Regions from separate parts of the Trichococcus shcherbakoviae genome, predicted to be linked through region 2. Evidence: a T-box and tRNA genes for the amino acid it is inferred to sense, from the RefSeq annotation. Region 2 holds a T-box; the other regions hold tRNA genes.

Region 1 (6,809 bases), 400 kb from region 2:
GAAACAGTTCATCATGGTTCTTTTTGGCAGTTTCGCTCATTTTCATCTTCCATTCCTCCTATTTCATATTTTTGTTACCCCCAGTTTAAATCCTGAAGTGGACTCCAAGTCAACCGTTACAGCAGCTATTGAATAATATTTTTTTATTCGGCATAAAACACTTGTCTTGGAGTTTACTCCAACACTTACACTAGGGTTATTATAAAAATAAAACATTTGGAGGCGCTATCATGGAATATTTAAAATTAGGGAATACCGGTATGGAAGTCTCAAAACTCTGTCTGGGTTGCATGGGCTTCGGGGAAACGGAACGCGGTCGGGAAAAATGGTCGATAGGTGAAGCGGAAAGCCGCGAAGTCATCAAAAAAGCTTTGGACTCCGGAATCAATTTCTTCGATACTGCAAACTTGTACTCAGCTGGATCCAGCGAAGAGATCGTAGGCAAGGCTTTGAAGGATTTCGCCAACCGCGATGAAATCGTCTTGGCTTCCAAATTATATTTCCCGATGTTCGACGGACCGAATGCGAAAGGCTTGTCACGCAAAAGCATCTTCGCCGAAATCGATCACTCTTTGAAAAGATTGCAGACCAATTATCTGGACCTGTACATCATCCACCGCTGGGATTACGGCACACCTATCGAAGAGACGATGGAAGCACTGCACGATTTGGTGAAAATGGGGAAAGTGCGTTATATCGGAGCCTCTTCCATGCATGCTTGGCAATTTGCCAAAGCCCAATTCATCGCCGAGAAGAACGGCTGGACGAAATTTGTTTCCATGCAGAACCTGTACAATCTTCTCTACCGGGAAGAAGAACGCGAAATGATCCCTTTACTGCAGGACCAAAAAGTGGCGATGACGCCTTGGAGCCCGTTGGCGGGAGGAAGATTGACGAGGGATATCGGTGCCGTCACAGCCCGCACCAGCCAATCCGTACAAGCTGATCTGCCTGCTTACGTTGTGGCTTCCAACAATGAAGTCATCTCGAGGGTCCATAAATTAGCGGACGAGCGCGGCATCACCCGCGGACAAGTCGCGACAGCTTGGATGCTGAGCAAAGACTACGTCACCTCCCCACTGATCGGCGCGACGAAAGTGAAATATCTGGATGATGCCTTGGGTGCATTCGAAATTGCATTGAGCGCAGCAGAGATCAAGTACTTGGAAGAAGCTTATGTTCCGAGGAATATCTCAGGGTACAGATAGGGAATTTTATCAATACAAAAAACAACGCCCAGAGAGATCAGCTTTCTGGGCGTTATTGCTTTATGCTGATTGTCTGATTGAAATTCAAGTACATTTTATTTTACACTTCTAAAGGAAGTTCCCCGTCGGAAATGCTGATAAATAATGGGTGTTCATTATATCTATCATTGGGATAATGAAGCGAGAAATTCCAAGTGCCGTCCATCTTTTGAAAAATCATACCATGACCGCCATTTTCAATGAGGAGCTTGCTTTCATGTTTCCAGGGCCCTTGAATTTTTCCAGATTCAGAATAGGCCACACCTACTGAATAACCTTTCCCCGCCCAACTGGACCACAACATTACTAAATTGCTATTTTTTGCTTTGAATAAACTTGGGCCATCGGAAAAATATGCTTCGCCATCAATACCAAATTCAGACTTAGCGAATGGAACTGGAAGTGCCCACTTTGCATCGTTAGCAGCGAATAGTTTAAAAGGATCTCCAATAGTGGATTCCCAATCATCGGAGAGTTGGATGGCGCACATATCGCCAGTTATTGTATCCTGCAACGTATTCGAATAAACCAAATACCCATATCCATGCTCTTCATAAATCGTTCCATCAATACATTCTCGATCTGAGGAGGTCAATTGGGAACAATAATGAAAGGGACCTAATGGCGAATCAGCTTTTAATAGATTCACTGATTTCTTTCTGTTTTCTGCTCCTAATGTAGCTACCAGATAGAAACTCCCCTCTTTGTGATAGCATTCGGGTGCCCAATAACTTTGATCTGCCCAGAAATTCTCTTCTTTACGGAATATTTCAAAGGGCCCTTCCCAATTGTCTAAATCAGCACTGACGTAGCAATCAAATCCATCCATTTCACCCCAACAACTTTTACTCCGTGTTTCGTAAAGATAATATTTGTCTTCATGCAACAAAACATAAGGGTCTCTGATGATAATCTCTTCAGTTTTCATGTGTGGCCTTCCTTCATACAGATTTAAGTATCCGATAAAATTCATCTTTGATGCTCCATATACAATCAATCGATATACTTATATTGTAATCGCATTCAACTCATGTGATAATGTTTATTTTAGAGGATAATCCGACAAAATTAGTCATTATTCGTTACAGAAGTTAAGAAATGAGTGATCTGCGGTGAAGAAAAGTATTTACACACCTTATTGTTTTGTTCAAGATTATTTGACTGAGTATTTTTTAGAGTTTGAAAAGAATACGGAAGTTGTTAAAGCAATTCAATCTATATATATGGCAAATAAAACATCTACAATTCCGTTTACACCAGATTTTTCTAGTTGGGACGTATCCGATAGCGAGCAGTTAGTGCATATTTTTTCAGAAAACACTATTGATATCTCGCCGATCATCCGTGATCCAAAAAGATTGACAACAAATGTATCTGAGGACTACTTCATTTTCTCTGACAGGGATGCAAAAATATTGCTTCATTTTTATAATGAAGCAGCTCACACTCATAGTCATAATTATTTCGAAATAAACTATGTTTTAAAAGGTAGTATGAAATTTGAATGTGTCGGAGAAACCAGAACAATGAGTGAAGGCGAACTGTGTATCATTGCTCCCGAAACAAACCACACTATAGAAGCAGATGATCAAAGTATCATAATCTGTATAGTAATCAAAAAAAGTACATTCCACACTTCATTTTTTGATATCTTACGTTATGATAGCCTACTGTCTCAATTCTTTCACAATAGTTTATACACTTCCAATAAAAATTACTTGCTGTTTATAGTTCCTCCTAGTGAGAAATTTTGCGAGATCATCAAGAATATTTTTATTGAATCCCACTCCAATGAACCGAATGCAAATGCCGTTTGCTGCAGCTACATCAATATATTTTTGAATGAAGTGTTACGAAATTTTAGCAATACCTATTTGTACTTCAAACCAACAAACACGATTTCATCGCAAATCACCCCCATATTGGCATACATTAAAAATAACTACCAATCGGTATCGTTGCAATTTCTAGCTGAAAAATTCAACTATGATGCGGCATACTTAGGCAAACAGATAAAAAGATTGACGGGATCTTCCTATAATGAAATTGTAAACAAGTATAAAGTGGATAATGCAGTGCTATTACTGAAGTATTCTGAGAAAAAAATATCAGAAATTAGCGAATCCGTCGGATACAACTCTACTGACCATTTCTCTCGCTGTTTCAAAGATGAATTTAATCTTTCACCCATACAATACCGAAAAAAAATACAATCAAATTTTGAAAATGATGATTACTCTCATTAAAGTACAAAAAAAAGATACATCAAACGTCCGAAAACGTTGATGTATCAAATATACCGGCGGCCGGGGTCGAACCGGCACGCCCTTGCGGGCACTGGATTTTGAGTCCAGCGCGTCTGCCAATTCCGCCACGCCGGCATGATATGAAGAATGCAATTTTCCATCTTACTCATGGAAAGGCGGTAACCGGATTTGAACCGGTGATAGAGGTTTTGCAGACCTGTGCCTTACCACTTGGCTATACCGCCGAGGTGTTACTATTTAAAAAAACTGGGCTAGCTGGATTCGAACCAACGAATGACAGAGTCAAAGTCTGTTGCCTTACCGCTTGGCGATAGCCCAATAAGAGGGCGACTGATGGGAATTGAACCCACGAATGCCGGATCCACAAACCGGTGCGTTAACCACTTCGCCACAATCGCCATAATATAATGTTGATACAGGGGTAGTAGGACTTGAACCCACACCGACGGTTTTGGAGACCGTTGTTCTACCTTTAAACTATACCCCTATTCAGAGTAAGCTTTTAAAAAATGGAGGGAGGCAGATTCGAACTGCCGAACCCGAAAGAGCGGATTTACAGTCCGCCGCGTTTAGCCACTTCGCTATCCCTCCATCATATAAAAAATGGTCCGAGACGGATTCGAACCGCCGACACCTTGAGCTTCAATCAAGTGCTCTACCAACTGAGCTATCAGACCAAAATATTAAGAAAAGCGGAACGGGTTCATTCAGCCTGAAAGAATTTTAGGAAATCGTTCCGTATGAGCATCGTAGATCACAATAGGTACGATTTATCTAAATTCCGAAGGGCTAACCCGTGAAGCTAGACATCTTGTAAGAAGTATAGCACACTTTTCAGAAAGTAAAACGGCTCCGACGGGATTTGAACCCGCGATCTCCTGCGTGACAGGCAGGCATGTTGACCCCTACACCACGGAACCAATGGAGGTTGACGGGATCGAACCGCCGACATTCTGCTTGTAAGGCAGACGCTCTCCCAGCTGAGCTAAACCTCCATAATGCTGGAAACAATGATCCGTACGGGAATCGAACCCGTGTTACCGCCGTGAAAGGGCGGTGTCTTAACCGCTTGACCAACGGACCATAAGGTTGAAAATATTATTAAGATGAAGATTGATTGGATGGAGCTGAGCTCCATTCATATCCTGTCCGCTAAGCAGCTAGCGCCGCAACAGTTAGGATGATGATCCGTACGGGAATCGAACCCGTGTTACCGCCGTGAAAGGGCGGTGTCTTAACCGCTTGACCAACGGACCGTAAGGTTGAAAATATTGTTAAGATGGAGATTGATTGATTGGAACTGACGTCCATTGGTATCCTGTCAGTTAAACAGCTAGCGCCGCAACAGTTAGGATGATGATCCGTACGGGAATCGAACCCGTGTTACCGCCGTGAAAGGGCGGTGTCTTAACCGCTTGACCAACGGACCATAAGATTGAAAATAAATAATGCAATGGAGGTTGACGGGATCGAACCGCCGACATTCTGCTTGTAAGGCAGACGCTCTCCCAGCTGAGCTAAACCTCCATAATACTGGAAATAATGATCCGTACGGGAATCGAACCCGTGTTACCGCCGTGAAAGGGCGGTGTCTTAACCGCTTGACCAACGGACCATGCTTTTATTCTTTGCGATAAAGCTACGGAGAAGGAGGGATTTGAACCCTCGCGCCGCGTTAACGACCTACACCCTTAGCAGGGGCGCCTCTTCAGCCACTTGAGTACTTCCCCTTAAAAGAGAACTCCACTATCTGTATGCTTTATCAATGGGCCTAAATGGACTCGAACCATCGACCTCACGCTTATCAGGCGTGCGCTCTAACCAGCTGAGCTATAGGCCCTTCTTAAAAAAAGCGGGTGAGGAGAATCGAACTCCCGACATCAGCTTGGAAGGCTGGGGTTTTACCACTAAACTACACCCGCATGGCGGCTCCGACGGGATTTGAACCCGCGATCTCCTGCGTGACAGGCAGGCATGTTGACCCCTACACCACGGAACCATGCGTTAAAAAGAAAACAATTGCGGGGACAGGACTTGAACCTGTGACCTCCGGGTTATGAGCCCGGCGAGCTGCCAACTGCTCCACCCCGCGATAATAAGGAAACACTGTGAGCTTACGCTCAAGTGTTTCATGTCTGTAATGTCGCTAAAGCGCCAACAGCCATGACAATACAATGGCCTGAGGCCACTAAAGGAGGATAAGGGATTCGAACCCTTGCGCGCTTTTACACGCCTGACGGTTTTCAAGACCGTTCCCTTCAGCCGGACTTGGGTAATCCTCCATAAGCTGATAAGTTTTTCATGGACCTTGCAGGACTCGAACCTGCGACCGGACGGTTATGAGCCGTCTGCTCTAACCAACTGAGCTAAAGGTCCGAAGCAAGGTATAATAGCGGCGAAGGGGGTCGAACCCATGACCTTCCGGGTATGAACCGGATGCTCTAGCCATCTGAGCTACACCGCCAAAATGAAAAATGGAGCCTAGCGGGATCGAACCGCTGACCTCCTGCGTGCAAGGCAGGCGCTCTCCCAGCTGAGCTAAGGCCCCGTGAAGATTTTTAAATCGGGAAGACAGGATTCGAACCTGCGACCCCTTGGTCCCAAACCAAGTGCTCTACCAAGCTGAGCTACTTCCCGTTTGAAAAATATTAAAAAATGCACCCAACAGGAGTCGAACCTGTAACCGCTTGATTCGTAGTCAAGTACTCTATCCAATTGAGCTATGGGTGCCTAAATGCCGAGAATCGGAATCGAACCGATACGGTGATCACTCACCGCAGGATTTTAAGTCCTGTGCGTCTGCCAGTTCCGCCACCCCGGCATGTTACTGTTTGTTGCAATCATAAGGTCTGGCATAGTCCTTATGAAAGCGGAAGACGGGGTTCGAACCCGCGACCCCCACCTTGGCAAGGTGATGTTCTACCACTGAACTACTTCCGCGAATGGTGCCGGCTAAAGGATTCGAACCCTCGACCCTCTGATTACAAATCAGATGCTCTACCAACTGAGCTAAGCCGGCGTATTAAATTATGCGGGTGAAGGGACTTGAACCCCCACGCCTTGCGGCGCTAGATCCTAAATCTAGTGCGTCTGCCAATTCCGCCACACCCGCAAATGAGTTATGCAGGGCTCGAACCTGCGACCCTCTGATTAAAAGTCAGATGCTCTACCAACTGAGCTAATAACTCATCTTAAGAAAAAACTCCGCAAGTAGGACTCGAACCTACGACATCATGATTAACAGTCATGCGCTACTACCAACTGAGCTATTGCGGAATAATTCTGTATACAAAAA
Region 2 (6,809 bases):
CCAAGAAACGAAAAAACTCTTCCAAGAACAGCATCAACGGATGGAACAGATGGAAGGCGAACTGGACGGGCGGATGTGGAGCCCGAAAGAGTGGTCGAATTAGAAAATGGAAAAAATAGAGGGCAGCTGAGCATTTGCTTGGCTGTCCTCTATTTAGGTTGTTTATTGTTCCGGTTTGAGCGGATATTGGTAGACGTAGTCGTCCATCACGAAGCCGCCTCCGATGGGGGAGACGATGGATTCCGTTCGCACAAAACCGTATTTTTCGTAGAATGCGATCGAACCTTCGTTGTATTTGTTGACGGTAAGCTCAAGGACTTTTTTCTGTTCCTTGCTAGCCAAATCGACCATTTTTTGCATAATTTGATAGGCATAGCCTTTTCCGCGGGCTTCCTGCAGCAGATAAAGCTTGCTGATGAACAGTTTGTCGTCCTGCAACTGGATAGCCAGATACCCGGCGGATTGGCCCTCGCTTTTGATGAGGAAATAATCCAATTTGCCTGTTTCGATATCCTCTTCCAAGTTCGCTCTGGATTGGATATTCTCCAACATATAGGTCACTTGGTCCGGACCGAGGATCGGCAGATAGTACTCATGCCAGATGATGTCGGCCAAACGGGAAAGTTCATTGATCTGCTCCATGCTTTCGACCGGCTCCAACCGGAGTGCGGCTTCGCGCGAAAATAGTTGCGGGGTTGTCATATCAAGCCACCAACTTTACCAAGAAATATTTCTTTTTGCCTCGGCGCACGAGGATAAAGCGGCCTTCGAAAGAATTTTCGGCAGTGATGATGAATTCCAGATCCGTGACTTTATCGCCGTTGATGGAGATGGCGCCGTTTTGGATATCTTCGCGTGACTGGCGGCGTGACGGTTCGATGCCGAGATCGACCAGCCAAGTGACTAATTCCTGCTCTTTCAGGTCGGACTCGAAAGTAGGCATATTTTTGAATCCTTCAGCGATTTCATCGGCGGTCAATTCCTTCACTTCACCGGTAAACAGGGCTTCGGTGATCTTTAGAGCGTCCGCCAGAGCTTGTTCGCTGTGGACGAAGCGTGTCATTTCGGATGCCAAAACTTTTTGAGCTTCGCGTTTGTGCGGCTCTGTTTCCACTTTTTCAGTCAGGGCATCGATCTCTTCCTTCGAAAGGAAAGTGAAATACTTCAGGTATTTGATGACATCGCGGTCGTCCTGGTTCACCCAGAATTGGTAGAACTCGTAAGGCGTTGTTTTTTTCGGGTCCAACCAGACAGCACCGCCGGCAGTTTTGCCGAATTTCGTGCCGTCCGCCTTCAACATCAAAGGAATCGTCAAACCGAAAGCTTTTGCTTCCGCGCCTTCTTTTTTACGGATCAGGTCCAAACCGGCAGTGATGTTGCCCCATTGATCTTGGCCGCCGATCTGAAGGTTGACGCCCTCATTCTGGAATAGGTGCAGGAAGTCCATGGACTGGAGAATTTGGTAAGTGAATTCCGTGAAGGAAATGCCGGTGTCCAGACGGCTGGCTACGATATCTTTCGCCAACATCGTATTGATGTTGAAGTTCTTGCCGAAGTCGCGCAGGAAATCCAACAGTGTCAAATCTTTCGTCCAGTCGTAATTGTTGACGAGGCGGATGTCAGCCGAACTGTCCGATAGAAACAGTTTCTTCATTTGAGAGGTCAAAGCATTTGCATTCTCGACGACTTGATCCATCGATTGCAGAACCCTTTCTTCGCTCTTTCCGCTTGGATCGCCTATCGATCCGGTCGCGCCGCCGATCAGGATAACGGGCTTGTGTCCTGCCAATTGGAATCTCTTCAATACTATGAAGGGAATCAGATGTCCGATATGCAGGCTGTCGCCGGTAGGGTCAACGCCGCAATACAGGCCAATCTGCTCATCCTCCGTTAATTTGCGCAAACCTGCCGCGTCCGTTTGTTGATTGATGGCGCCGCGCCATTCTAATTCGTCTATGATATTCATGTGCTTCATTCCTCTTCTCGTAAATTTATATGCAAAAAAATCCCTGTCCAGACAAGAAAATTCTTGTTTGAACAGGGACGATTGTTATCGTGGTACCACCCAGCTTGCAGAATCATCCTGAATCGGAAAGACTTTGCCACTCTGACATGTATCGTATGCCGGCCGCTTATACGCATAAGAAAGCTCCAAAGTGTAATTCGAATCCAGGCTTGCATCAGCTTCCACCAACCGCTGACTCTCTATAGGACAAAATCCCGATTCTACTGTCTTTTTCATCGCTTTTTCTTTTATTGTTTAATTGCCGTAAGTATAGCGCAGTAAAACTTCGGATGTCAACAGTGACAACGAAAAAAGTAATGCTACAGGAATGTTACAAAGTCGGAAGGTGCATGAAATATTACTGATGGCGCGGATTTGGACACATTAGGAGAGTCATTTTACAGAAATGTTACAGTTAGGATACAACTTGACGAAACCGGGTTAAACGAAAAAAAACTATGTTATGATTCATTATGTTGATGAATCTTAAGAAAAACTATAAAAAGTTAAAAGATATATAAGAATTATAACTAACGACAATCGAATGTAAGTGGAGGAATTAGACTTGAAGAAGAAATTAGTGGCTATCGCATTAGCAGGTACGATCCTTGCAACAAGTATAGTAACGCCTTTTACAGCTCAAGCAGATGAAATCTTAACAAAAATCCAACAGCAAGAAACTAAAATTTCTGATTTGGACAGCAAACAAAACACAGCAGCAGAAAACTTGTCTGCAATCACTGCAGAAGTTGATGCAGCCGAACAAAGAGCAGAGACTCTATTGGCAAACCGCGTAAAGACACAAGATGAGATTGTTGCTTTACAAGAAGATATTGCCGAATTGCAAGTTGTCATCGCGCAACGCGAAGAACAACTGGATGAGCAAGCAAGATCTGTTCAAGTGAACGGTTCAAACGAAAACTACTTGAACTTTATCGTAGCATCGGAATCTTTCACAGATTTAGTATCCCGCATTGATGTTGTATCAAAAATGGTTTCAGCCAATAAAGAATTGGTAGAACAGCAAGTTGCGGATCAAAAAGCTGTTGAGGACAAGAAAAATAAAACTGAAGATAACTTAAATGAAATCAATGCAATGGCCATGGAGTTGGAACAACTTAAAGGCGATCTGCAAGTGAAGAGAATCGAACAAGAGAGCGCAGTTGCCGCTTTGGCTGCTGAAAAAGCAACAGCTGAGTCCGACCGCGAAATGTTCTTGGCGCAAAAAGAAGAGGCTGACCAACGCGCTGCCGCAGAGGCTGCTTCCATTGCTGCCGCTGAAGCTGCTGCAGCAACTGTAGCTGCAACAATCGCACAAGCAAGTTCAGAAGAATCTTCTGCCGCTGCATCATCTGTTGACATTGCATCAAGCACAGTAGCAAGTTCCGAGACAGCAGCTCCTGCTCAAACAGTTGCAGCTGCACCAGTTGTTGAGAGTGCACCAGTTGTGTCTGCTCCTGTAGCGGCTGCACCAGCTGCACCAGTCGTGAACACACCCGTTGTGGCTGCACCAGTCGTGACACCGGCGTTATCAGCACCAACAGGCGATGTTGTTTCCATTGCTGCGAAATACATCGGCGTTCCTTATGTATGGGGCGGAAAAACACCATCAGGCTTTGACTGCTCAGGCTTCACGTCTTATGTCTTCAGAGAAGCATACGGCATCGAAATCGGTGGCTACACAGTTCCTCAAGAAAACTCAGGTACGCAGATCGCTGTATCAGCCGCACAAGCGGGAGATTTGATTTTCTGGGGTTCAAGAGGCGCGACTTATCACGTAGCTATCTACGTAGGCGGCGGACAATACATCCACGCTCCAGCACCAGGCCAAACAGTTACTTATTCTTCTTACAACCTTTCCGGCGCATCATTTGCCGTACGTGTTGCAAGATAATCTAAAATTCACGACAGTCCTCCGGGGCTGTCTTTTTTTGATTTTTGCGTTTATGAAGGGAAATTGTTGACCTTGACGCAGCGTCAAGGTGTAAGATGAAATCATCGGAGGGGATAGGATGGAATATACGATCCAAAAATTGAGCCGGTTGGCCGGCGTCAGCACGAGGACGCTGCGTTTCTATGATGAAATCGGCCTGCTGAAGCCCAAACGCACCAGTTCCTCCGGCTACCGCATCTACGGTGAAGCAGAGGTGGACAGGCTGCAGCAGATCCTGTTCTTCAAGAAATTGTCCTTTTCGCTTGAAGAGATCAAAGCAGCGATGGATGATCCGGCATATGACGCGGAACGTTCGTTGGTCGCGCACAAACAGGCTTTGTTGGAAAAAAAGGCAGAAATCGAATTGCTGATCCAAACGGTCGATGCTACGCTGGAAGAAAAAAGAGGAGGCAGAAAGATGAGCGACAAAGAGAAATTTGAAGGCTTGAAGAAGGAGCTGCTCGACGAGAACGAAACCCGCTACGGACAGGAAATCCGCGAAAAATACGGCGAAAAGACCGTTGCGGCATCAAACAAAAAATTCGCAGGAATGAGCGCAGCGGATTTTGATGCGATGCAGGAAATGGCTGCGCGCTTACAGGCGATGCTGACGGAAGCGATGGCTACGGGGGATGCCGGCGGAGAAGCCGCCTTGGCTGTTGCTGCGTTGCATAAACAGTGGCTGAGCTATACTTGGCCGAGCTACTCTCCGGAAGCGCATCGTGGACTGGCCCAGATGTATGTCGACGACGAAAGATTCACGGCATACTACGACAAAGCATCAGGCAAAGGAGCCGCCGCCTTTTTGCGGGATGCGATCCACAACTATACTGAAAAAGCTGAATGACGCTGGTGAGGCCGGGAGCTGAACGTTGCTTTCGGTTTTTTTTTGCGTGGATCCGGAGGTGCAGGCGTTGGCAGGAGGTTACCGCTTGTTTCGAATTTCGCGCCCCAACCCTTGACTTTTGTGGTAGAATGGTACGGTAAGTTGCGTACATTCGCAAAGAACTTAGAATTCAGGGAGGCTTTAAACAGTCAATAAAAATCTCCTCAAATGCATTCAAATCTTTTATTTTTGATTCCATTTCCTCTATACTTTGCGTATAGAAAGGGATGATGCGAGATGATGCTGACTAAGAAGGTCCGTTTGATTGTGACAGACGAAACTTCCAAACTCTACCAAGCAGCCGGCGTTGCCCGCTGGGCGTACAACTACACGATCCGGATGCAGGAAATGAACCATCGCTTCGGTGGGACATTAATCAGCGACAATGAACTGCGGAAGCACATCACCAAGATGAAGAAGCGCAAGAAATATGCCTGGCTGAACGACGTGTCCAACAATGTCGTCAAACAAGCGGTCAAGGATGCCTGCAAAGCCTACAAAGCCTTCTTCAATGGGCAAACTCAGCATCCCCGATTTAAGACCAAACGCCGGTCCACACCGAGTTTCTACAATGACTGCGTCAAGCTGAAAGTGAAAGGCAACCGCGTCCTGTTGGAAAAAATCGGTTGGGTCAAAACCAACGAACCGTTGCCCGTGGATTGCAAATACTACAACCCGCGCATCAAGTTCGACGGCAAATATTGGTATCTGACGGTCGGCGTCGAGGTGACCCCGAAAATCGTCGAAGTAGACGATCGGGTTGTAGGGGTGGATGTAGGCATCAAGGAGTTGGCTGTCACCTCCGATGGTGTTTTCTACAACAACATCAACAAAACAGCCTCCGTGAGGAAAGCGGAGAAACGCCTCAAGAGATTGCAACGGCGTGCAAGCAGAAAATACAAGAAAGGAACGCCTAAATCTAAGCATCTCCTAAAACTAGAAGGTGAAATCCGAAAGCAACACAGACGCTTAGCCAACATTAGAACCAATCATGTCCATCAAGCAACAGCGGAGATCGTGAAATCCAAACCCTCCCGCATTGTGATGGAAACGCTGAACATCAGCGGCATGATGAAGAACAAGCATTTGGCTAAGGCAATCGCAAATCAGAAACTCTATTTCTTCAAACAATGCCTGCAATACAAATGCGAACTAAATGGCATTGTCTTTGTGGAAGCGGACCAGTGGTTTCCAAGTTCCAAGTTGTGCAACAAGTGCGGAACGCTCAAAAAGGACCTGAAACGTAGCGACAGGGTCTACCACTGCACCTGCGGCCATCATTGCGATAGGGATCTGAACGCAAGCTACAATCTGAGGGATTACCAAGCAGTCTAACGGTACCTCGGATATGTACGACTCGTTGCATCGGAATTTACGCCCTCGGAGTGTTACATAAACAAGAGTAGTCCGTAAGGACAAAATTGGACACGAAGAACAGGGAAGCAAACATAAACTAGATTTAGTTAGATTTATGGCAACGGCACTCATTCGTGGCTAAATACAATAACACATTTTATATCACTACTCCAATCTATTATCCGAGCGGTAAGCTCCATATCGGAAATGCGTATTCTACAATCGCATGCGATGTAATGGCGCGCTATAAAAAACTGATGGGATTCGATGTGTTCTACCTGACCGGTTCAGATGAGCACGGACAAAAAATCGAGAACAAAGCTGCAGAATTGGGCATCACACCGAAAGAATATGTGGACGGCATGGCCCAGGATATGCAGGATCTATGGAAACGTCTGGACATTTCCAACAACAAGTTCATCCGCACGACTGATGATGACCACGTGCAGGCCGTTCAGCAGATCTTCGAACAATTATTGGCACAAGGCGACATCTATCTTGGTGAATACGAAGGTTGGTATTCCGTTTCCGACGAAGAGTTCTTCACGGAAACTCAATTGGCTGAAGTGTATCGTGATGCCGACGGAAAAATCATCGGCGGGGTTGCTCCAAGCGGCCATGAAGTCGAG
Region 3 (6,809 bases), 1.4 Mb from region 2:
GTGCGGGGATGAGGTGTGGGTAGCGGAGAAATTCCAATCGAACTTGGAGATAGCTGGTTCTCTCCGAAATAGCTTTAGGGCTAGCCTCGGATATGCGAATCATGGAGGTAGAGCACTGTTTGGACTAGGGGCCCTTCTCGGGTTACCGAATTCAGATAAACTCCGAATGCCATTGATTTAGATCCGGGAGTCAGACTGCGAGTGATAAGATCCGTAGTCAAAAGGGAAACAGCCCAGACCACCAGCTAAGGTCCCAAAGTATCTGTTAAGTGGAAAAGGATGTGGGGTTGCACAGACAACTAGGATGTTGGCTCAGAAGCAGCCATCATTTAAAGAGTGCGTAATAGCTCACTAGTCGAGTGACCCTGCGCCGAAAATTTACCGGGGCTAAACAGATCACCGAAGCTGTGGATGGAACCTTCGGGTTCCGTGGTAGGAGAGCGTTCTAAGGGCATCGAAGCCAGATCGTGAGGACTGGTGGAGCGCTTAGAAGTGAGAATGCCGGTATGAGTAGCGCAAGACGGGTGAGAATCCCGTCCACCGAATAACTAAGGTTTCCTGGGGAAGGCTCGTCCTCCCAGGGTTAGTCGGGACCTAAGCTGAGGCCGATAGGCGTAGGCGATGGACAACAGGTTGATATTCCTGTACCAGTTGCTTTTGTTTGAGCGATGGAGGGACGCAGGAGGCTAAGGAATGCACACGATCGGAAATGTGTGTCCAAGCAACAAGTCTGAGAACGAGTGAAATGCTTTTTCTCTCAAGGACAAGTTGTGATGGGGAGCGAAATTTAGTAGCGAAGTTCCTGATGTCACACTGCCAAGAAAAGCTTCTAGTGAGAAAGTAACTGCCCGTACCGCAAACCGACACAGGTAGTTGAGGAGAGAATCCTAAGGTGTGCGAGAGAACTCTCGTTAAGGAACTCGGCAAAATGACCCCGTAACTTCGGGAGAAGGGGTGCTGACCGCAAGGTCAGCCGCAGTGAATAGGCCCAAGCGACTGTTTATCAAAAACACAGGTCTCTGCAAAATCGAAAGATGACGTATAGGGGCTGACGCCTGCCCGGTGCTGGAAGGTTAAGAGGAGAGGTTAGCGCAAGCGAAGCTTTGAATTGAAGCCCCAGTAAACGGCGGCCGTAACTATAACGGTCCTAAGGTAGCGAAATTCCTTGTCGGGTAAGTTCCGACCCGCACGAAAGGCGTAACGATTTGGGCACTGTCTCAACGAGAGACTCGGTGAAATTATAGTACCAGTGAAGATGCTGGTTACCCGCGACAGGACGGAAAGACCCCATGGAGCTTTACTGCAGTTTGATATTGCGTGTTTGTATCACATGTACAGGATAGGTAGGAGCCAATGATACCGGGACGCCAGTCTCGGAGGAGGCAACGGTGGGATACTACCCTTGTGATATGACCACTCTAACCCGCTGCTCTTAGCGAGCAGGGAGACAGTGTCAGACGGGCAGTTTGACTGGGGCGGTCGCCTCCAAAAATGTAACGGAGGCGCCCAAAGGTTCCCTCAGAATGGTTGGAAATCATTCGTAGAGTGTAAAGGCAGAAGGGAGCTTGACTGCGAGACCTACAAGTCGAGCAGGGACGAAAGTCGGGCTTAGTGATCCGGTGGTTCCGCATGGAAGGGCCATCGCTCAACGGATAAAAGCTACCCTGGGGATAACAGGCTTATCTCCCCCAAGAGTTCACATCGACGGGGAGGTTTGGCACCTCGATGTCGGCTCATCGCATCCTGGGGCTGTAGTCGGTCCCAAGGGTTGGGCTGTTCGCCCATTAAAGCGGTACGCGAGCTGGGTTCAGAACGTCGTGAGACAGTTCGGTCCCTATCCGTCGCGGGCGTTGGAAATTTGAGAGGAGCTGTCCTTAGTACGAGAGGACCGGGATGGACACACCGCTGGTGTACCAGTTGTTCTGCCAAGAGCATCGCTGGGTAGCTATGTGTGGACGGGATAAACGCTGAAAGCATCTAAGCGTGAAGCCCCCCTCAAGATGAGATTTCCCATCACTTTAAGTGAGTAAGACCCCTGAGAGATGATCAGGTAGATAGGTTGGGAGTGGAAGTACAGCGATGTATGGAGCGGACCAATACTAATCGGTCGAGGACTTAACCAATTTTTAAAAAGAAGAAAACTCAAGCGGTGTTTTCGGGTTCCCTTTAATTTTGTAGATTCAGTTTTGAGAGAACAACGTTCTCTTGAAAAATGTGCGGTGACGATGGCAAGAAGGTCACACCTGTTCCCATCTCGAACACAGAAGTTAAGCTTCTTAGCGCCGATTGTAGTGAAGGGTTTCCCTTTGTGAGAGTAGGACGTTGCCGCGCTTTTTGTTTTTCCGCAATAGCTCAGTTGGTAGTAGCGCATGACTGTTAATCATGATGTCGTAGGTTCGAGTCCTACTTGCGGAGTTTTTCGGTTTAGTCTCATGCATTTGATATGAATAAGATTTTATCGGAACTTGGAGAGTTGTCCGAGCGGCCGAAGGAGCACGATTGGAAATCGTGTAGGCGGGTTAAACTGTCTCAAGGGTTCGAATCCCTTACTCTCCGTATTCCCAGTATAATAAATATCTTGGTCCGTTGGTCAAGCGGTTAAGACACCGCCCTTTCACGGCGGTAACACGGGTTCGATTCCCGTACGGATCATTTATTACCAGCATTATGGAGGTTTAGCTCAGCTGGGAGAGCGTCTGCCTTACAAGCAGAATGTCGGCGGTTCGATCCCGTCAACCTCCATTGGTTCCGTGGTGTAGGGGTCAACATGCCTGCCTGTCACGCAGGAGATCGCGGGTTCAAATCCCGTCGGAGCCGTTTTTTAAATTTTATTTTGGTCTGATAGCTCAGTTGGTAGAGCACTTGATTGAAGCTCAAGGTGTCGGCGGTTCGAATCCGTCTCGGACCATTTTTTATATGTTGGAGGGATAGCGAAGTGGCTAAACGCGGCGGACTGTAAATCCGCTCTTTCGGGTTCGGCAGTTCGAATCTGCCTCCCTCCATTTTTTTTGGATTAAATTTCAAATTTGTTCCATAGGGGTATAGTTTAAAGGTAGAACTACGGTCTCCAAAACCGTCAGTGTGGGTTCAAGTCCTACTACCCCTGTTTTTTAAATTAATATCATGGCGATCGTGGCGAAGTGGTTAACGCACCGGTTTGTGGATCCGGCACTCGTGGGTTCAATTCCCATCGGTCGCCCTCTTTATTGGGCTATCGCCAAGCGGTAAGGCAACAGACTTTGACTCTGTCATTCGTTGGTTCGAATCCAGCTAGCCCAGTTTTTTTCAAATAGCAACATCTCGGCGGTATAGCCAAGTGGTAAGGCACAGGTCTGCAAAACCTCTATCACCGGTTCAAATCCGGTTACCGCCTTTCCGATAGGTGATCTATCGTAATTAATTTATTATCATGCCGGCGTGGCGGAATTGGCAGACGCGCTGGACTCAAAATCCAGTGCCCGCAAGGGCGTGCCGGTTCGACCCCGGCCGCCGGTATCAGACAAATAAACCTGTAACGATGATTTCATCGTTGCAGGCTTATTTTTTTTGCATAGCGAATCGTAGTTTGGGTTATAATATAACCAGTGAATTTACATGCGAAAGTGGGTAGGGTGATGGATATCGTTGTCAGAAAATATAGCGAAAATGATTTGGGGGAAATGACCAAAATTTGGAATCATGTCGTCATGGAAGGTCAGTATTTTCCACAAGAAAACGGCTTATCATTGGAGGAAGCGGCAGCCTTTTTCGCGGAACAGTCTTTTACCGGCGTGGCGGAAGAAGATGGCGCGATAGTTGGTTTGTATATTCTTCATCCCAACAATATAGGACGTTGCGGTCACATTGCGAATGCCTCTTACGCTGTTAAAGCTGATCAAAGAGGGAAGCGCATTGGCGAAAATCTTGTGGTGCATTCGTTGGAGATGGCTAAAGCGGCTGGATTCCGTATCATGCAGTTCAATGCTGTAGTCGCCAACAATAAGGGTGCGATCAGCCTTTATAAAAAGCTGGGCTTCAAAGAGTTGGGGACCATTCCGGGTGGCTTTAAAATGGATGACGACACTTTTATGGACATCATTCCGTTTTATTTGGAATTGACCTGAGTGGAAATCGCGCAAGTGGATATGGAATACCCAGACAGACTTCTGTTGGCGCTACTCTTTTCCATTTGTTGTATACTGTATTCGAGAGAAAGGGTGATAGCATATGAATATCTCTGAAGCTGCAAAAATTTCCGGGCTCACAGCTGCAACACTGCGTTATTATGAAAGTGAGGGCCTGATCCCGCCAGTTACCCGCAAAAATGGCGGTGTACGGGATTACCAAAAGGACGATCTTGGTTGGATTGATTTTATTAAATGCATGCGCAGTGCCGGGATGTCGGTCGAGTCGCTGATTGAATATACGACCTTGTTCAGAAATGGGGAGCAGTCCGATGAAGCGCGCAAAAATATTTTGATCAGGGAAAGAGATCAACTGATTGCCAAACAGAAGGAAATCAGTGAAACGATCGAGAGGCTGAACGGAAAAATCAAAAGCTTCGAAGGCACGCTGCGGGATTCTGAAGAGACCCTGGCCCATTGAGGTGATTTTTGTTCCGACTGAAGATCCGGTAACCGAACAGAATGATTTTCGATAAAACAAAAACCATCCAAGCGGACAGTTAAACGTCCGCTTGGATGGTTTTCTCATTATGCCAACAAAATCAGCCTAGGCCAATGTGTCCAAGATGTCTTTTACAATCAATTCAGGCGTCAGATGGAACTGCTCATAAAGCGTTTCGAGCGGAACATTGTCGGTAAATTCTTTTTTCGCGCCGAAATTCAAAACTTTGACAGCAGAAGCACCATAGAAAGAAGCAATCTGCTCACCGAAGCCACCAGCCAATGAACCGTCCTCGAGCGTGACGACCAAGTCATGGGTGGCTTCCAGTTCCTTCAGCGTATCTGCATCGACCTCGGTGATGGAGCGCGGATTGATCACGGTGATGTCCTCACCGGTTGCAGCCTTCATTTGCTCAGCGACTCGTTCGCCGAGAGAAAGGAAAGAACTGAGCGCCAAGACTGCAACTTTTTTGCCTTTGCGGATTATTTCATAAGTTGGCGATTGGAAGTCAGCCAGTGTATTTTCTCTGGAGACGACCGGTCCGTTCGGCAATCGGATGGCAATCGGCCCTTTTTCCTGTTGCAGCGCCCAATCCAGCATCGCAAGCAGTTCTTCCTTGCTTGTCGGCGCAAGATAGTTGAAATTAGGGATGCTCTTGATCAATGGAATGTCGAACAGTCCGTTATGCGTCACCGCCCCGCTTGAGATCTTCCCGCCGCTGATGATCAGTACGGCCGGCAATTCATTGATGGCCAGATCGTGCGACAACTGGTCATAGGCTCGCTGCAGGAAGGTGCTCGAGTGGAAAACGACCGGTTTGACGCCTTGGGAAGCCAGTCCTGCGGCGAATGTGATCGAGTGGCCTTCGGCGATGCCGACATCGAAATAATGCTCCGGATGCGCGGCTTGGAAGGCTTTCAGGCCGAACATTCCCGGGATGGCCGCATTGATGGCAGCCAGTTTCATTTCATCCTCATCGACCTTTTTGATCAGATGATCCATGATGATGGAATTGTAGGATTCCCCGCTAGCCGATCCTAGGCTTTCGCCTGTTTCCAGGTTGAAAGGTGAACGCCAATGGTAGTTCGTTTTTTCCTGAGTGGCTTTTTCGTAGCCGTGGCCTTTTTCGGTGTGGACATGGAGCACGATCGGATGATCGATGTCTTTGATAGACTGGAAGGTTTCGATCAATTTTGCCAAATCATTTCCTTCCTCGAGGTAGCGGTAATCAAAGCCCAGTGCTCTGAACGGATTGTTGGCTGCTTCCCCATTTGTCGCGCGCAGCTCGGCCAACGAACGGTAGAGGCCGCCGAAATTCTCATCGATTGACATTTCATTGTCGTTGACGATGATAATAAGATTGGCCCCCAATTCTGCCGCGTTGTTCAGGCCTTCGAAGGCGAGCCCACCGCTCAGGGAACCGTCACCGATCAAGGCAACGACATTTCCCGTTTCCTTCTTCAGGTCCCGCGCTTTTGCCATGCCGACAGCGAGACTGATGGACGTGGAAGTATGCCCCACAGTGAAGAAGTCATGTTCGCTTTCATGCTGGGAAGTGTAGCCTGTGACGGAATCGAAGTTCTCTTTGTCGACGAAGCCGTGTTTGCGGCCTGTCAGAATTTTGTGAGGGTAGGACTGATGGGAAACATCCCAGACAATCTTGTCCTTTGGCGAATCGAAAACATGATGAAAAGCGATCGTCAATTCGGCGACACCCAAGTTGGGTCCGACATGGCCGCTGACCTGGCTGACTTTGTTCAGGACCAAGGTGCGGATTTCTCCAGCCAATTGTTCCATCTCAACGAGGTTCAGTGTCTTAACGTCTGCGGGACTGTTCACTTTGTCTATGATTGTTGTCTGTAGTGTATTCAAATCAAAATCGCTCCTTTTGGTTGTGTGTGCAGTTCTCAAGAATGTTCCTGCTCGTAGTGTTCTATTTTCTTGTTCAGTATTTCCAGTGTTTTTCCTAGTTCGTTGTAACGTTCTTCCATTTTTTTCTGTTCTTCTATCAGGATTTCCTTCCTGGCAACGACGGTTTCCGTTCCCTTGTCGAATAGGGCTGTGTATTCGATCAAGGATTCGATCGACAGACCGGCATTGCGCATGCATTTGATGAAATTGATCCACCCGAGATCGGATTCTTGATATAACCGGACGCTGCCGTTTCCTCTTGTAACCGGCGGGATCAAGCCGATCCGTTCGTA

What was found. The T-box of region 2 lies ahead of tyrS (tyrosine--tRNA ligase). A T-box ahead of a tRNA ligase gene usually reads a tRNA of that ligase, here a tRNA-Tyr.
Region 1: it encodes a tRNA-Tyr, which carries the amino acid that the T-box ahead of tyrS (tyrosine--tRNA ligase) is inferred to sense. The anticodon was not compared.
Region 3: it encodes a tRNA-Tyr, which carries the amino acid that the T-box ahead of tyrS (tyrosine--tRNA ligase) is inferred to sense. The anticodon was not compared.

Annotation. Positions count from the first base shown of each region.
Region 1 covers NZ_OY762653.1:1,388,151-1,394,959, forward strand. The annotation lists gene ACKPBX_RS06465 (carboxymuconolactone decarboxylase family protein) at 1-46, opposite strand, end outside; gene ACKPBX_RS06470 (aldo/keto reductase) at 231-1,208, shown strand; gene ACKPBX_RS06475 (glycoside hydrolase family 43 protein) at 1,309-2,175, opposite strand; gene ACKPBX_RS06480 (helix-turn-helix domain-containing protein) at 2,360-3,493, shown strand; tRNA gene ACKPBX_RS06485 (tRNA-Leu) at 3,545-3,628, opposite strand; tRNA gene ACKPBX_RS06490 (tRNA-Cys) at 3,668-3,738, opposite strand; tRNA gene ACKPBX_RS06495 (tRNA-Gln) at 3,761-3,832, opposite strand; tRNA gene ACKPBX_RS06500 (tRNA-His) at 3,840-3,912, opposite strand; tRNA gene ACKPBX_RS06505 (tRNA-Trp) at 3,931-4,001, opposite strand; tRNA gene ACKPBX_RS06510 (tRNA-Tyr) at 4,025-4,105, opposite strand; tRNA gene ACKPBX_RS06515 (tRNA-Phe) at 4,119-4,191, opposite strand; tRNA gene ACKPBX_RS06520 (tRNA-Asp) at 4,362-4,434, opposite strand; tRNA gene ACKPBX_RS06525 (tRNA-Val) at 4,437-4,509, opposite strand; tRNA gene ACKPBX_RS06530 (tRNA-Glu) at 4,526-4,597, opposite strand; tRNA gene ACKPBX_RS06535 (tRNA-Glu) at 4,699-4,770, opposite strand; tRNA gene ACKPBX_RS06540 (tRNA-Glu) at 4,872-4,943, opposite strand; tRNA gene ACKPBX_RS06545 (tRNA-Val) at 4,969-5,041, opposite strand; tRNA gene ACKPBX_RS06550 (tRNA-Glu) at 5,058-5,129, opposite strand; tRNA gene ACKPBX_RS06555 (tRNA-Ser) at 5,157-5,244, opposite strand; tRNA gene ACKPBX_RS06560 (tRNA-Ile) at 5,281-5,354, opposite strand; tRNA gene ACKPBX_RS06565 (tRNA-Gly) at 5,366-5,436, opposite strand; tRNA gene ACKPBX_RS06570 (tRNA-Asp) at 5,438-5,513, opposite strand; tRNA gene ACKPBX_RS06575 (tRNA-Met) at 5,534-5,606, opposite strand; tRNA gene ACKPBX_RS06580 (tRNA-Ser) at 5,707-5,796, opposite strand; tRNA gene ACKPBX_RS06585 (tRNA-Ile) at 5,817-5,890, opposite strand; tRNA gene ACKPBX_RS06590 (tRNA-Met) at 5,905-5,978, opposite strand; tRNA gene ACKPBX_RS06595 (tRNA-Ala) at 5,990-6,062, opposite strand; tRNA gene ACKPBX_RS06600 (tRNA-Pro) at 6,078-6,151, opposite strand; tRNA gene ACKPBX_RS06605 (tRNA-Arg) at 6,171-6,244, opposite strand; tRNA gene ACKPBX_RS06610 (tRNA-Leu) at 6,250-6,335, opposite strand; tRNA gene ACKPBX_RS06615 (tRNA-Gly) at 6,383-6,454, opposite strand; tRNA gene ACKPBX_RS06620 (tRNA-Thr) at 6,458-6,533, opposite strand; tRNA gene ACKPBX_RS06625 (tRNA-Leu) at 6,545-6,626, opposite strand; tRNA gene ACKPBX_RS06630 (tRNA-Lys) at 6,630-6,702, opposite strand; tRNA gene ACKPBX_RS06635 (tRNA-Asn) at 6,717-6,790, opposite strand.
Region 2 covers NZ_OY762653.1:990,368-997,176, reverse strand. The annotation lists gene ACKPBX_RS04610 (hypothetical protein) at 1-103, shown strand, start outside; gene ACKPBX_RS04605 (GNAT family N-acetyltransferase) at 163-702, opposite strand; gene tyrS (tyrosine--tRNA ligase) at 704-1,966, opposite strand; T-box leader at 2,037-2,251, opposite strand; gene ACKPBX_RS04595 (C40 family peptidase) at 2,571-3,899, shown strand; gene ACKPBX_RS04590 (MerR family transcriptional regulator) at 4,018-4,785, shown strand; gene ACKPBX_RS04585 (RNA-guided endonuclease InsQ/TnpB family protein) at 5,062-6,159, shown strand; gene metG (methionine--tRNA ligase) at 6,315-6,809, shown strand, end outside.
Region 3 covers NZ_OY762653.1:2,530,969-2,537,777, forward strand. The annotation lists rRNA gene ACKPBX_RS11940 (23S ribosomal RNA) at 1-2,123, shown strand, start outside; rRNA gene rrf (5S ribosomal RNA) at 2,216-2,331, shown strand; tRNA gene ACKPBX_RS11950 (tRNA-Asn) at 2,342-2,415, shown strand; tRNA gene ACKPBX_RS11955 (tRNA-Ser) at 2,468-2,556, shown strand; tRNA gene ACKPBX_RS11960 (tRNA-Glu) at 2,581-2,652, shown strand; tRNA gene ACKPBX_RS11965 (tRNA-Val) at 2,670-2,742, shown strand; tRNA gene ACKPBX_RS11970 (tRNA-Asp) at 2,745-2,817, shown strand; tRNA gene ACKPBX_RS11975 (tRNA-Phe) at 2,836-2,908, shown strand; tRNA gene ACKPBX_RS11980 (tRNA-Tyr) at 2,922-3,002, shown strand; tRNA gene ACKPBX_RS11985 (tRNA-Trp) at 3,036-3,106, shown strand; tRNA gene ACKPBX_RS11990 (tRNA-His) at 3,127-3,199, shown strand; tRNA gene ACKPBX_RS11995 (tRNA-Gln) at 3,208-3,279, shown strand; tRNA gene ACKPBX_RS12000 (tRNA-Cys) at 3,303-3,373, shown strand; tRNA gene ACKPBX_RS12005 (tRNA-Leu) at 3,412-3,495, shown strand; gene ACKPBX_RS12010 (GNAT family N-acetyltransferase) at 3,615-4,103, shown strand; gene ACKPBX_RS12015 (MerR family transcriptional regulator) at 4,207-4,584, shown strand; gene ACKPBX_RS12020 (1-deoxy-D-xylulose-5-phosphate synthase) at 4,711-6,402, opposite strand; gene ACKPBX_RS12025 (MerR family transcriptional regulator) at 6,513-6,809, opposite strand, start outside.